Regions from separate parts of the Paenarthrobacter sp. NPDC058040 genome, predicted to be linked through region 2. Evidence: riboswitches for the same ligand, from Rfam matches in the RefSeq annotation. Region 2 holds a riboswitch; the other holds the start of a gene.
The links. A riboswitch is a leader RNA that binds a small molecule or an ion and turns the genes downstream of it on or off. The one in region 2 is predicted to bind thiamine pyrophosphate.
Positions count from the first base shown of each region.

Region 1 (4,729 bases), on a different contig from region 2:
TTGTACATGGCGCTCCTGGACAGCCATCTGGCCGCCCTGACCGATTTGATGCTCACGGCACTGAACTCCACCACGGACAACAAAGAGCGCGTCAAGGCCGTCATGCGCGCCTACTACAAATTCATTGCGGACGACGACCAGGCGCATCGGCTCGTCTTCGAGTCGGACCTGATCAACGATCCCGATGTCAGTTCCCGCTTGGAAACGTTCAACAAGACATTTGCGGATGCCGTAGCCCACGTCATTGCGGAAGACACCAAGCTGCCCCCGCTCGAAGCGCAGCTCCTGGGCCGTGGGCTGGCCGGAATGGCGCAGGTCAGCGCGCGGTACTGGCTCGAAACGGACGGAAACCTGGACCTCGATGTGGCCAGCGATCTGATCTATCGTTTAGCTTGGCGCGGAATCAGTCGATTCCCCAAAGAGTCCTAGGCTACAAATAAAGGACTGACCTAATTCTTGATTGGCTTGGAGGCCTTGCTGTGGAAGTAAAGATCGGCATTCAAAACGTTGGCCGTGAAATTGTGCTCGAATCCGCCTTGGATGCAGACGCGGTAGCCAAGCTTGTTTCGGACGCACTCTCCAAGGGTTCCGAGTTGCGGCTGACGGACGACAAGGGCCGCCAGGTGATCGTTCCGGGAAGCGTCCTGGGCTACGTCGAAATCGGCGCCGAGGAAGTCCGTCGCGTAGGCTTCGGCGCACTCTGACACTTTGCCCTGACAACTGCCGCTAAGGAGTCCCCATGCTTTCACTCGTCGTTGTTGCGTTTGCGACTGTCGCCACAGGTTTCCTGGTGTGGGCAAACGACAAACGGCACGGCAAGTACGGCATTGCCCTGCCGGCCGGCGTTTCTTTGGGCGTTGGCGCCTTGGCTTGGGTGGCTTTCATTGCGGCAGGCTTGGGCTATCAGCCCGGGCTGACGTGGATTCCCTTTGTGTTGCCCATCGTGCTGGGTACGGCCGCCGCGGCCGGCGCCGTGGTCTTCCTGGGCCGCACGCGTACCTCGCGGGATACTACGGCCCTTACCGAAGCCCTGCGACTCTAGGCGCGTCCGGGGAACGTTCCCTGTTCCTAAACAGTTGTGGCCACCGCCCTCAAGGGCAGTGGCCACAACTGTTTAAGCGTTAGAGGAACTCTGCGCGGCCTTCCATGGCCGAGGACGCCAGGGCGTGCTCCCGGCGCGGAATCCGTCCCGCTTGCCGGGCGAACCGGCCGGACAGGACAGCGTGCTTGAAGGCTTCGCCCATCAGAGCAGGGTTCTGTGCCCGGGTCACGGCGGTAGCGAGAAGCACGGCGTCACACCCCAATTCCATGGCAAGCGCGGCGTCGGAAGCGGTGCCGATGCCGGCGTCCAGGACCACCGGAACAGAAGCCCTGGAGACGATGACCTCGATGTTGTGCGGGTTGAGGATACCCAGGCCGGTGCCGATCGGCGCACCGAGCGGCATGACGGCGGTGGCACCCAGGTTCTCCAGTCGCAGGGCCAGCACGGGATCGTCGTTGGTGTACGCGAAGACCTTGAAGCCCCTGTTGACCAATTGCTCGGTCGCATCCACCAATTCGACTGCGTCCGGAAGCAAGGTGTGCTCGTCTGCGATGACCTCAAGCTTCACCCAGTCGGTCTCCAACGCTTCCCGGGCCAGTTCCGCCGTCAGCACAGCGTCCTTTGCTGTGAAGCAGCCTGCGGTATTCGGGAGCACCCGGATGTTGTTGTCCACCAACAGCTGGAAAAGCGAGCCCGCCTCTGCCGGAGAGTAGCGCCGCATGGCCACGGTGGTCAGTTCCGTCCCGGAGGCCAGAAGTGCCGCGCCGAGGCCTTCCAGGCTGGGGGCTCCGCCGGTCCCCATGATGAGCCGGGATGACAATTCCACCCCGTCGATGACCAAGGGGTCGATCCGGGTTTCGGTGCTTGTTGTGGTCATGGTTCAGCCTCCTTGGACTGCGGTAACGAGTTCCAGCTCATCGCCTTCGGCGAGGTCCGTGGCAGCCCATTGGCTGCGCGGCACTACTTCGGAGTTACGTGCGACGGCGACACCCAACTTGCCGCCGTCGGCCGCCTGTCCGCGGTGGTCCAGTGCGCGGCCGGTGACGGAGGTGACGAGGGTGCTGACCGAGGCGCCATCCGCTACTGCGTGGTCTGCTCCGTTGAGTTTGATGTTCATGCTGTTTCCTTGCTGAAAGATTCCGTGTCTGCAGAAGTGTGGTGTGGCGCCAGGCCAGGCGTTGCAAAGCGGTCCGGCCGGAAGCGCAACCAGCGCGGATCCACCGAGCCCGTTATCAGGTCGCCCACGATCGCCGCGGCCGCCGGCGCCAGGAGAACGCCATGCCGGAAGAAGCCGGTGGCAATAATGAGGCCCGGAACCTGCCCGTCGGCGCTGGCCACACGTCCCAACAGCGGCGCGTTGTCCGGCGTTCCAGGCCTGGCCCGGGCGGTAGCTTCGAGGAGTTCCAATTCCGCGACCGCGGGAACCAGGACCTGGGCATCGCGCAGAAGCTGGTAGATGCCACCGGCTGAGACAGCGTTGGACCCGGTTGACAGTCCGTCTTCCCTCTGGGTGGCCCCGATTACCACGGTCCCGTCCTCCCTCGGAACGATGTAGACCGGCACACCCCTCACCATTCCCCGGACGGTTGAGGTGACCAGGGGTTGCAAGGTTTCCGGGACGCGCAGCCTGAGGATGTCCCCATACACCGGACGCAAGGGGAGCTCGAGCTGCCCCGGAAGTCCGTTGATCGTTGCCGCATCCAGGCCGTTGGCAAGGACTGTTTCCTTGGCCAGGACCTGCCCACCATTGCTGAGCCCAGCGCCGGCCACCCGGCCTTCGTCCCAGAGCAAGCGGACTGCCGCATGCCGAACGTGGAAGCCGTCGTCGGCCCCCTCTACCCAGCTGTCGTCGGCGGGCCTGTGCGCAGCCAAGCCCGCCAGCAGGGATGCCGCGAGCTTCCGCGGATCCACTTGGTGGTCCGCTGGAATGTGGAACGCGCAGGAAATCTGCGGACTCAACAGGGGTTCCCGTTCGCGCGCGTCCCGCAGCAGCAGCGGCTCCACCTGGAGGCCCTCGGCCACCTGCACGGAGCGCAGGTCTGCGAGCGCGCGGCGATCGGCGGCGTCGGCACCCACGGCGAGCGTCGCCGTCGTACGGTAACCGGTGGTTTCCCGCGGACCGGCGAGGCTGTCCACGAACGCGGGCCAGCGCCGCGACGATTCCAGCATGAGTTCCAGGAGGTCCTCCTCCTGGTAGTGGAGTTCGCTGACGGGGGCCAGCATGCCTGCCGCGGCATAAGTGGCGCCGGTGGCGGGTGCCGGATCGATGAGGACTACCGAATGGCCGCGCCGCCGTGCTTCGTGCGCTATTCCGAGTCCGATGACGCCGCCGCCTATGACGGCGACATCTGCGTAAATGGCTTCTGCCATGGATTTCCTTCCCTACGCCGGTACTAGCCGGATCAGGTCAAGCGGTCGGCGCTGAAGCCCTCTCAGCCGGACAGTCATAAAGACAAACGTCGCGGCTCCCGCAGTACGTGCCCAGTTTAGAGGAACTACTCTGGTTTGCATGACCCAGCCTGACCTCCTCGCCACTGCCCGCCTCTATTTGTGCACCGACGCCCGCCGGCAGCAGGACGATTTCGAAGATTTTGTGGATGCCGCCTTCGAGGGCGGAGTGGATATTATCCAGCTCCGCGACAAGACGCTCGAGGCCGGCGAAGAACTGGAACTGCTGGAGGTCCTCAGCAAGGTGGCCAGCCGCCACGGGCGGCTCTGGGCCGTCAATGACCGCGCCGATGTTGCCCGTATTTCCGGGGCTCCCGTGTTCCACATCGGCCAAAAGGACATCCCCTTGGGGGCTGCCCGGGACCTGCTCACTGATGAGGAGACCATCGGCCTTTCCACCCACTCCACTGGGCAGGTGGACGCGGCAGTTGCGGCCTCCCGGGACGCCGGTGGCCTGGACTACTTCTGCGTCGGCCCGCTCTGGGCGACGCCCACCAAACCGGGCCGGGCCGGAGTGGGGCTGGACTTGGTCACATATGCCGCGGAGGCCGTAAAGCAAGCCGACGTTGACCTGCCCTGGTTCGCGATTGGCGGCATCGACCTCAGCAACGTGGAACAAGTGGTTGCCGCAGGAGCCAGCCGCATAGTGGTGGTGCGTGCCATCACCGCGGCAGATAACCCGACGGCGGCCGCCCAGGCGCTGCTGGCGGCCCTCGACGCGGCTTAGGCCGTCAGCCCCAAGCCGGTCATGCGGCGCCCGTGCCGCTCCGCAAGCTCGGCGGTCAGCTGATGCACTGCGGCACGGGATTCGCCGCCGTCGCGCAGCAGTGGCCCAAGATGCGGATGCTCCAAACCGACGCGCTGGGCCTGTGTCAGGGCCTCACCGACCAGCCTGCGCCCCCAAAGTGAGAGCCGCGACGCGAGCCGCGGGTCATCCCGCAGGGCCCGTCGCAGCAGGATCCGCAGGGCTTCGGTTGCTTGGTCGGCCGAGGCAACCTGCTGGACGAAATGCTGGGTGCCGGAGTCGAGGAAACCGGCGACGGTCCGGTAGAAATCCGCGGAGACGGTATCTATGACGTCGGCCTTGGCCACCGATTCGAACCAGTCTCCGGGCGGCGTCCGCTCGTGGAAGTGATCGAACGAGCGTTGGAACGGGAGCATGGCGTCCTCGGGGTCGTTTCCCATTTCCGCGAGCCGGCCGCTGATTACGGCGTAGTTTCCGAAGGCACCAACGGCGAT
Region 1 covers NZ_JBHVRN010000003.1:43,937-48,665, forward strand. Annotated here, with positions in the region: gene ACFVSJ_RS04725 (TetR/AcrR family transcriptional regulator) at 1-429, shown strand, start outside; gene ACFVSJ_RS04730 (DUF3107 domain-containing protein) at 480-704, shown strand; gene ACFVSJ_RS04735 (hypothetical protein) at 740-1,042, shown strand; gene ACFVSJ_RS04740 (thiazole synthase) at 1,122-1,919, opposite strand; gene thiS (sulfur carrier protein ThiS) at 1,923-2,159, opposite strand; gene thiO (glycine oxidase ThiO) at 2,156-3,412, opposite strand; TPP riboswitch at 3,405-3,524, opposite strand; gene thiE (thiamine phosphate synthase) at 3,552-4,217, shown strand; gene ACFVSJ_RS04760 (ferritin-like fold-containing protein) at 4,214-4,729, opposite strand, start outside.
Region 1: linked by a shared signal. The riboswitch ahead of thiO (glycine oxidase ThiO) and the one ahead of thiC (phosphomethylpyrimidine synthase ThiC) in region 2 are both predicted to bind thiamine pyrophosphate.

Region 2 (4,729 bases):
GTCCCTGACGGCTGAGCTGCCCGCTACGGCAGCCCACCGCGCGCTGATGGAACCTCTCTTCGACGTGCGCGGCCGGCTCAACGACTCCGACTACCAGCGCGAGTACTTCAGGCGCGCCTTCTCCGCCGAAGCCAGCGGGCTGGACACCCCGGAAGCGCAGCGCTCCGCCCGCCGCTTGAGGCTGCAGGCGCCACCGTGGGAGGCCCAGCTCCATATCGTTCCGGGCGTCCCCACGTTGGTCTTGACGGGCGGCTGGGAACCTTTGTACGAGGAAATCGCCGCCTACCTGCAGGAAACCGGTGCCCTCCGGCGCGTGGCAGCTGGAGGGCACCGGCCCCAGGACTCGGTGGATGGCGACCGGATCATCCGACGCTTCATCGCCGAGGTCGGCAGGGCTTCGTCAGTTCGCGCGTCCTGAGGCGGCGGGAACCTGGAGTTCCGGCAAATAGACCTTGCCTCCGGCGGCGAGGAATTCCTCACTCTTCTCGCGCATTCCGCTGTAAATCCCGGCTATGGCGGCCTGGGCTTCGGCCGATCCGTATTCATCGCGGATGTCCTGGCTGATGCGCATCGAGCAGAACTTGGGTCCGCACATGGAGCAGAAGTGTGCCGTCTTGGCCGGTTCGGCGGGAAGTGTCTCATCGTGGAATGATTCCGCGGTGACCGGATCCAGGGACAGTGCGAACTGGTCCCGCCACCTGAACTCGAAGCGTGCCTTGGAAAGGGCATCGTCGCGCTCGTTGGCGCCGGGGTGTCCTTTGGCAAGGTCCGCGGCATGGGCTGCGATCTTGTAAGTGATCACGCCGGTCTTGACGTCGTCCTTGTTCGGCAGGCCCAGGTGTTCCTTGGGGGTCACGTAGCAGAGCATGGCCGTGCCGTAGCGGGCAATCTCCGTGGCACCGATCGCCGAGGTGATGTGGTCGTACCCTGGCGCAACGTCGGTCACGAGCGGCCCGAGGGTGTAGAAAGGGGCGCCCTTGCACAATTCCTGCTGGCGTTCCACGTTCTCCCGCACCAGGTGGAAGGGAATGTGCCCCGGTCCCTCAACCATGACCTGGACGTCGTATTCCCAGGCCCGCTGTGTCAGTTCGGCCAGGGTATCCAGTTCGGCGAACTGCGCCGCGTCGTTGGCGTCCGCCGTGGCCCCGGGGCGGAGGCCGTCACCCAGCGAGAAAGCGACATCGTACTTGGCGAAGATCTCGCACAGTTCATTGAAGTGGGTGTAGAGGAAGTTCTCTTGGTGGTGGGCAAGGCACCATCCGGCCATGATGGAACCGCCGCGGGACACAATGCCCGTGACCCGGTTGGCGGTGAGGGGAACGTAGCGCAGCAGGACACCTGCGTGGATGGTCATGTAGTCAACGCCCTGCTCGCATTGTTCGATCACCGTGTCCCGGAAGATCTCCCACGTGAGCTTGTTGGCCTCGCCATTGACCTTTTCCAGCGCCTGGTAGATCGGCACCGTGCCGATGGGGACGGGGGAGTTGCGGATGATCCACTCGCGGGTGGTGTGGATGTCGTCCCCCGTGGAAAGGTCCATGACGGTATCGGCGCCCCACTGGGTGGCCCACTGGAGTTTGTCCACTTCCTCGGCGATGGAACTGGTGACGGCAGAGTTGCCGATGTTGGCGTTGATCTTCACCAGGAAGGCCTTGCCGATGATCATGGGCTCGGACTCGGGGTGGTTGATGTTGTTGGGGATGATGGCCCGCCCTGCAGCGACTTCGCTGCGGACCAGCTCAACGTCGCAATTCTCCCGCAAGGCGACGAACCGCATTTCGGGCGTCACGACGCCCTGCTTGGCGTAATGCATCTGGGTGACGGTTTTACCTTCGACGGCGCGGCGGGGCACGGGTTGTGCACCCTTCCACTCAGCCGAGGCGGCTCCGCGCCGCACGGCCGACTTGCCATCGTCCAGCAGGTTCCGTTCCCGGCCCGAGTACGCCTCTGTGTCACCGCGTGCCTCGATCCACGCCTGGCGGAAGGGCTCCAGCCCTACGACTGGATCGCTTCCGGGGCCCGCCGTGCGGTACACCTGCAGTGGCTGGTTTGCCTGGCCGTTGGGCGAGGGTTCCAACGCGATTTCAGTCACCGGCACGCGGATGCCGTGGCCGGGATCTTCCAGCCAGGCAAGCGAGTGGGATTTCAGGGATTGGGTCACCGTTTCCGCCGTGCCTGCTGCGGAACCGGACTGGTTTTGGGCAGGGCTGTGCTGTGATTCTGTGGTGCTCAAGGATTACTCACTTCCTTCGCCGGCATTACCCGGACAGGTTCAACGGTCGCAGACTGCGTCAGTCTGATCTCAGCCCCTGCAAGGGCTCCCGTGTGGTCGTAGACGAAGCTACCACAGCCAGGCGGGTGGTCCCAGTCACAAGCGAGCCGGCCGGCGGTCCCGGCTAGGCTTCTGCCATGGCCAACATCATTGAATTCAGTGGTCCCGTGCTGGTGGCAGCCGATGACGAACGCCAGGGTTTGTGGTCCGTGGACGGAAAGCTGACCTTTGAACGTCCCGCAGCCGTGCCGGATGAAGTGCTCGACGGATGGGTGCTCCCGGGCTTCGTGGATGCGCACTGCCACATCGGCCTTGGTCCGGGCGGGTCGGTTGACGACCCGACCACCCTCGCCCAGGCGGTAGCGGACCGAAACGCGGGAACCCTGCTGATCCGTGACGCCGGTTCGCCCAGCAACACGCGCTGGGTCCAGCAGCGGGAGGACTTGCCCCGGCTGGTCCGCGCAGGGCGGCACATTGCCCGGAGCCGGAGGTACCTGCGCGGCCTGGGCCATGAAGTGGAGCCTGATGAGTTGGTGGAGACGGTGCGGAAGGAAGCCCGCGACGGCGACGGCTGGGTCAAGCTCGTGGGCGACTGGATTGACCGCGGGATCGGCGACCTTTCGCCGTCATTTCCCGCCGCCGTGGTCAAAGACGCCATTGCTGCCGCCCACGATGAGGGCGCCCGCGTGACCGCGCATTGCTTCGCGGAAGAAACCGTGGACCAGATGCTCGACTCCGGAATCGACTGCATCGAGCACGCGACGGGGCTTTTGCCGCGGCACATACCCCGGTTGGTGGAACAGCAGGTGCCAATCGTGCCCACGTTGGTGAACATCGCGACTTTCCCAGACATCGCCGCGCAGGCCAAGCCTAAATTTCCCGACTACGCCCAGCACATGACCAGCCTGTGGGAACGGCGTCGCGAGCGGGTCCTGGAGGCTTTCGAAGCAGGCGTTTCCATCTACGCGGGCACCGATGCCGGCAGTGTCATCAAGCATGGGCGGATTGCCGACGAGATGCAGGAACTGCACGACGCCGGCCTGCCGCCTTCCGCGGTCCTCGACGCTGCCGCTTGGCGCGCCCGGGCCTGGCTGGGAGCCGAGGGCATCAGCGAAGGGGCGAGTGCCGACGTCGTGCTCTGCCGTGCGGATCCCCGGCGGGTGCTGGCCACGGTCCACGAGCTGGGCCACGTGGTCCTCAGGGGCAACGTCGTCCGCTGGGAATAAATTGAAGCTTCAAGTAATTTAGATAGGTAGAACGAGCCGAAAAGCGGCCACCTTGACCTACCGGGAGCATCACATGACCACTTCATCCAGCCAGGACCTGCTGCCTGCCGACCTCACCATGGGCACAGTGATGCTCAAGGTAGGCGACATGAAGGTCATGAGCGACTACTACCAGCGCGCGCTGGGCCTTCAAATCGTGGCCGAGCAGGACGGCGGCCTCTACCTGGGCCGCCTGGGCAAGCCGGTGGTCCACCTTGCCCCCGCGGCGGGCCTGCAGATCCCGGGGCGTGGCGAAGCCGGCCTCTTCCATACCGCGATTCTTTTCGACGATCAGCCCTCGCTTGCCGCCACTATCGCCACCGCCGCGCAATACGAGCCCCGGGCTTTTGTGGGCAGTGCCGACCACCTGGTCAGTGAGGCGTTCTACTTCACCGATCCCGAGGGCAACGGAATCGAGTTGTACTACGACAAGCCCCGCGAAGTGTGGAAGTGGGACGGCAAGAACGTGGTCATGGACAATGTCGCGTTGCCGCCACAGGCCTATCTGCAGCAGTACTTGAGCGAAGCGGCGGTGACCGGTCAGGCCCAGGCCGTTGCCGGCGTCGGGCATGTCCACCTGCAGGTAGGTGACGTGGCTACCGCCCAGCAGTTCTATGTCGACACGTTGGGTTTCGAGCGGACGGCGGGCTGGCACGGCCAGGCCCTGTTCGTCTCCGCGGGCGGGTACCACCACCACATGGCCATGAACGTCTGGAACAGCCGCGGTGCCGGACCGCGCCGGGACACGCTTGGGCTGGGGGAAGTGCTGATCGAGGTCCCGGGCGATGGTGATGTCCAGGCCCTGGCCGACCGCCTGAAAGTGGCCGGATTGAAGAGCCACCACACTGGCAAGGAACTTCGCTTCGAGGACCCCTGGCGCAACCAGTTGCGGGTTGCTGTCCGGTAAGGCGTGTCGCGCCGGCCGGGTGCCGGCTGCACTAGGCTGGGCAGTATTGGAGGGCGGCCCGAGGTCGCCTTCCGGTGTCTTGTCAGCGCGAACGAATGAGAGTCTTTCCATGGGCTTTGCCGAAATCTTTGTAGCCACCCACGACGAAGCACTCAAGCGGGCAGCCGCCCTGGACCGCGGCGCGGATGTTGCCGGGTCTGCCGTCCGGATCGATGGCATTACCGACTACGAGGTCGAACAACTGGGCGATCTCGCGGGCCAAGCCGTACACGCTGCGGGAGCTGA
Region 2 covers NZ_JBHVRN010000005.1:304,363-309,091, forward strand. Annotated here, with positions in the region: gene ACFVSJ_RS09180 (alpha/beta fold hydrolase) at 1-418, shown strand, start outside; gene thiC (phosphomethylpyrimidine synthase ThiC) at 401-2,233, opposite strand; TPP riboswitch at 2,228-2,335, opposite strand; gene ACFVSJ_RS09190 (amidohydrolase family protein) at 2,410-3,498, shown strand; gene ACFVSJ_RS09195 (VOC family protein) at 3,572-4,444, shown strand; gene ACFVSJ_RS09200 (hypothetical protein) at 4,554-4,729, shown strand, end outside.